DNA from 2 places in the Paenibacillus sp. UNC217MF genome. Region 1 is predicted to be linked to the other one. Evidence: riboswitches for the same ligand, from Rfam matches in the RefSeq annotation. Region 1 holds a riboswitch; the other holds the start of a gene.

Region 1 (2,472 bases):
GATGTGACGATTGCAAGATCCGCGGCAGCAGTTGAATTTCATATTCGAAGTTACACCAGATATGGAAACTATTACAACACCCAATCTTCTGTCTTGCCGTGGCATAACGATGAGGCAGAAATCGGGTGTTTTCTTTTTGTTATGAAATAACGTATAATCGGATGAGCAAGCGTGAGCATTGTACATATGGAAGGAGACGATACATGATGAGCAAATATGCATTGATTGAATTGGAAAAAGGCGGCACGGTGAAAATCCAGCTCCATGAGCAAGAGGCACCAGGTACCGTTGCAAACTTTGAGAAGCTGTCCAACGAAGGTTTCTATAACGGCTTGACATTCCACCGTGTTATTCCGGGCTTTGTAGCTCAAGGCGGTTGCCCGCACGGAACAGGTACAGGCGGCCCAGGCTACACAATCAAATGTGAGACAAAAGGCAACCCGCACAAGCATGAGCGTGGTGTACTTGCGATGGCGCATGCCGGCAAGGATACAGGCGGTTCCCAATTCTACATCACTTACGATGCATTCCCTCACTTGGATGGCGTGCATACGGTATTTGGCAAAATTGTAGAGGGCATGGAGCATGTAGATGCTGTTAAGCAAGGCGACAAGATGAAGCAAGTTACAATCGTGGAAGAATAGAAATAATTGAGGGAAGGCGTGTATGCAGCTTGGCTGCTGCACGTCTTTTTTATTTGAACGCAGCTGAATGTTCCATGCGGTGAAGCGACACAAGTTGCATTTTACCAGGTCAGGTGGTACACTTCTAAGTGCAACATCTTAGAAACTAATTTTATAGCAATACGAATGACAGACCTTCAGGGCAGGGTGAAATTCCCGACCGGCGGTGATGAACCTATTCTTGCGTGTGCAAGATGTTCTTAGTCCGTGACCCGGGTGGATTCGTCCACACGGTGGATCTGGTGCAACTCCAGAGCCGACAGTATAGTCTGGATGGGAGAAGGGGCGTCAGGAGAGAAGAACTCGATAATTAGTTCTTTCAAGTTCTTATTTTCACAATTTCATGAGCATTCCAGGCGAAATGGACGGCGAATACCTGCGTAAGCGCGAGGTTTTCTATTCATCTATCGTCGTATTTGACATATGCGAAATCGTTGCAGTTTGCTGAGAACATCCTTGTTGTCGGTTTTATTTGTCATATACAAATGGAAATTATGCTTATGTGCGACTATTGTGAAATTAAGTACATACCTGTAAGCTCAATCAATCATGCCCTTCGGAGGATCCGAAGGGCTTTTTTGCGTTAGCCTTGATCTGTTTGTGGAAAGGAGGATACCTAATGTCTGCTGTTATCAATGATGAACTGTACATGCAGCTCGCTGTGAACATGGCAGAGCAGGTGCTTGGACAGACCGATGTGAACCCTGCAGTTGGCTGTGTCATTGTGAACGAGGGACGAATCGTCGGTCTTGGAGCTCATTTGCGGCGTGGTGAAGGCCATGCGGAAGTCTATGCTTTACAGATGGCTGGTGAAGCGGCGAGAGGAGCGACTGCGTATGTGACCCTTGAGCCATGCAGCCACTATGGGAGAACACCGCCTTGCAGTCTGCGATTGATTGAAGCGGGAATTGCCCGTGTCGTGATCGCTTGCGTCGATCCGAATCCAGCGGTTGCAGGGAGAGGAATTGCTCTACTGAAGGATCATGGAATTGGGATAACGTTGGATGTGCTTCGGGAGAGAGGTCTCGCACTGATTGAAATGTTCGCTAAGCATATTACGACCGGCATTCCGTTCGTTACCCTCAAGACAGCAAGTACGCTGGACGGCAAGATCGCCACTTCGACTGGGGACAGCAAGTGGATCTCGAATGAGCGAAGTCGTGAACTCGTTCATTCGATGAGGCACCGTCATCAAGCGATTATGGTAGGCATAGGCACTGTGCTTGCGGATGATCCATCGCTGACAACACGTCTGTCGGTCCCTGGGGTAAACCCAGTGCGCTTGATTGTAGACTCGAAGCTTCGGATCCCTATGGACGCCAACGTCGTAACCGATCAAGCTGCACGAACCTGCATCTTCACAACTGCACGGGCAAGCGGGGAGAAGCGGCGTGAATTGGTGTCCAGAGGCGTAGAGGTTATCGAGTGCGGTGAAGGCGAGAAGGTAGACCTTCAGCAGATGATGGAATGGTGTGGCCAACATGAGATCGGATCCATACTCCTTGAAGGTGGAGGTCGATTGAATGGGGCGATGCTAGAGAAGAAGCTGGTCGACAAAGTTGCAATATTTATGGCTCCGATTGTCGTCGGCGGTCAGCATGCGCCTGGTAGTTTTGTGTTTGAAGGTGTAGAGAGGATGCAGGATGCATACCGGCTTCAGCATGTGGAGGTTGAGAAGCTCGGAGATAATATCTGCATCACAGGATATCCTTTCGGCAAGCGTGAGGTGGAGCATTTGACTCATTCCAGCATAAAGGAGGAGCATAGCAATGTTCACCGGACTGATTGA
Region 2 (2,472 bases), on a different contig from region 1:
AGTAGAAGCAAGCAGTGAAGCTAATTCAAGCTCTTCACTAGAACGAATGCTGCAGAGACCAGAGGAAGCGGATAAGGATAAATCGGGAACGATTAACTTATGGGAAGCAGCTGTGCTTGGTGTTGCACTGTCTGCCAATGCGCTTACAAATGGCCTAAGTGCTGGACTTATCGGATTATCACCGCTCGCCATATCCCTAACCGCAGCGATCGGCAGTTTTGTCACATTGTGGCTGGGTGCCGTGCTTGGGCAGAAGATGGCCAACATTCGCATAGGACGCTATACAGTAGGACAATTCAGCACGGTGCTAAGCGGAGCTATCATCATTCTTGTCGCTATCAATTCCTTCTTCTAACCTAACTAACATAAGAGACCCTGTCTGCTATGCGTTCAAGGCATAGCAGACAGGGTCTCTTATCATTTATGGAAGACGATTGACAGCAACTTCATTAAGAATCATTGCACTGCCACCGCCGATTAATTTTGTCTTGATACCATATACAACGCAATCCAGATGAGAACGAAGCCTGAAATTTGCGCTGCAGTGACCGCCTGATGGAACACGAACCAATTCATCATCATCCCTACCAATGGGAATGACAACTCAGCCAGAGTCGCATATGAGGCCTTGGTAGTCGATAGACCGCGATAATACAGCAAGAGACTAACCAATCCTGGAAGAAGAGCCTGCAAGAAGATGTAGAACGACAGTGTCCCCCATTCTGATGCGGCGAAATTCCAGCTTGGTGACTCCCATGATGTCAGCACGATGAGCAGAGGGAGTGCCATCAAAAATCGCAGCGATGTGACCGTCTCATATTCCATTCTGTCGAGAAGCAACCGTCCCATAACTGTGGAACCGCCCCATAGGAACGCTGCTCCAAGTGCCAATAGACTGCTGAAGCCAATGACTTCATTATAATGCCCAATTGGCAAAGACCATCCAAATGTCAATAAATACGTACCGATAATAGCAAGAATAAGCAGTAGCGAGAAGCGACGCGGAAGCGTCTCCTTCAACAACAGCCGCGCTAAAATAATTGCAAAGACTGGTTGCAGCTTCTGCAGCAGCAGTACGCCATTCGCATCACCATGTGCAAATGCTTCGGTAAACATAATGGTCGCTACTACTGAGCCGCCCCATGACAGGAACAGCAATGCCAGTACATGCTTCCATGTGCAGTTGCGCAGCTCTTTCCGGTGCATCCATAACACCGGGATCGCGTACAAGGCGAGCATCAGATGCTCAATCAATACAATTTGGGTCGAAGTCATAGACTCCATGACCCATACCCGGAACAGTGGGCCAATTCCCCACAGTGCCGCGCCCATCGCAACGAACCATACTCCTCTTGCGGAGCTGCTCATGCGTGTGTCGGCCTGGATACGATGTTCCATATTCAATAACCTCCAAGGTTGTTGAATATAGGATCTAGACATGCAGAAGAGAAAAATTCGCATTAGACCTGTTGTTGTATGCAGTTGTACCAAACAACGTGTGCGAGATCTTCTTCCATCCGGACTATACCGTCGGCCTTGGCTTTTCACCAAGTCAGTCGCTGTTCTTCCGTTCGATGCTTACATGTTACAAGTAACCGAGTAAGCGAACAACGAGTCGCGGGCTCGGGTGCAGCTGCACCCATACCGCCGGTCAGGAATTTCACCCTGCCCTGAAGATCCATATTCAATCCACATAGTAGCATGCTGTTGCTTCCTTGACATGCCCTGACTTCATTATATCTAGATTTTCAGATTGAGCAATATGACATTTCGCATTTTCATGAAAGTTTTCACCATTTGCATATATTACCATCCCGACTTTTCAATCGACCCTTCTTCATTCAATCGTTGCATCCCTGTCTATTTCATCTACAATAGATCATATACAGCGGCACAATCATTTATTGAGGGGGATTGTCAATGTCAATTGTCCGTTTGAGCAAGGAACAGTTTACTGAAGCCATATCGCTATCCGAGTATGCTTTCCAGTACAGCGTTGATCCTGAAGACTATGATAACTATTTGCATAAGTTGGGGAAACATGAGATTTTTGGTGTGTACGATGAAGGCAAGCTCGCTGCGAAGCTTCATATCCTTCCTTTTCACATCTATATCGGCCAGAATAAGCTGAAGATGGGTGGAATCGGTGGGGTTGCCACCTATCCTGAATTTCGACGCAAAGGATATGCCAAGCAATTGCTGCACCACTCACTGCGCGTGATGCAGGCCGCTGGAACTTCTATATCCATGCTCTATCCTTTCTCCATCCCCTTCTATCGCAAAGCAGGCTGGGAAGTATTCAGCGACCGCATGACTTGCCAATTTACCCGTCATGATCTAATTCCATTGAATCCTGAACTGGCAGGCATTGTTCGCCGCTTTACCAAGGATACGCATTCTACTGATATTGAAGCGGTATATGACGCATGGTCATCACAGCATTCAGGTATGGTCGTTCGCGATCACGAATGG

Evidence for each region. A riboswitch is a leader RNA that binds a small molecule or an ion and turns the genes downstream of it on or off. The one in region 1 is predicted to bind FMN.
Region 2: it holds a riboswitch for FMN, as region 1 does, so the genes downstream of both, BP95_RS0104380 (DMT family transporter) here and ribD (bifunctional diaminohydroxyphosphoribosylaminopyrimidine deaminase/5-amino-6-(5-phosphoribosylamino)uracil reductase RibD) in region 1, are expected to answer to the same signal.

What each region holds. Positions count from the first base shown of each region.
Region 1 covers NZ_KK366027.1:985,688-988,159, reverse strand. The annotation lists gene BP95_RS0120480 (peptidylprolyl isomerase) at 207-644, shown strand; FMN riboswitch at 813-972, shown strand; gene ribD (bifunctional diaminohydroxyphosphoribosylaminopyrimidine deaminase/5-amino-6-(5-phosphoribosylamino)uracil reductase RibD) at 1,303-2,472, shown strand; gene ribE (riboflavin synthase) at 2,453-2,472, shown strand, end outside.
Region 2 covers NZ_JMLT01000008.1:194,081-196,552, forward strand. The annotation lists gene ytaF (sporulation membrane protein YtaF) at 1-355, shown strand, start outside; gene BP95_RS0104380 (DMT family transporter) at 478-1,398, opposite strand; FMN riboswitch at 1,502-1,682, opposite strand; gene BP95_RS0104390 (GNAT family N-acetyltransferase) at 1,921-2,472, shown strand, end outside.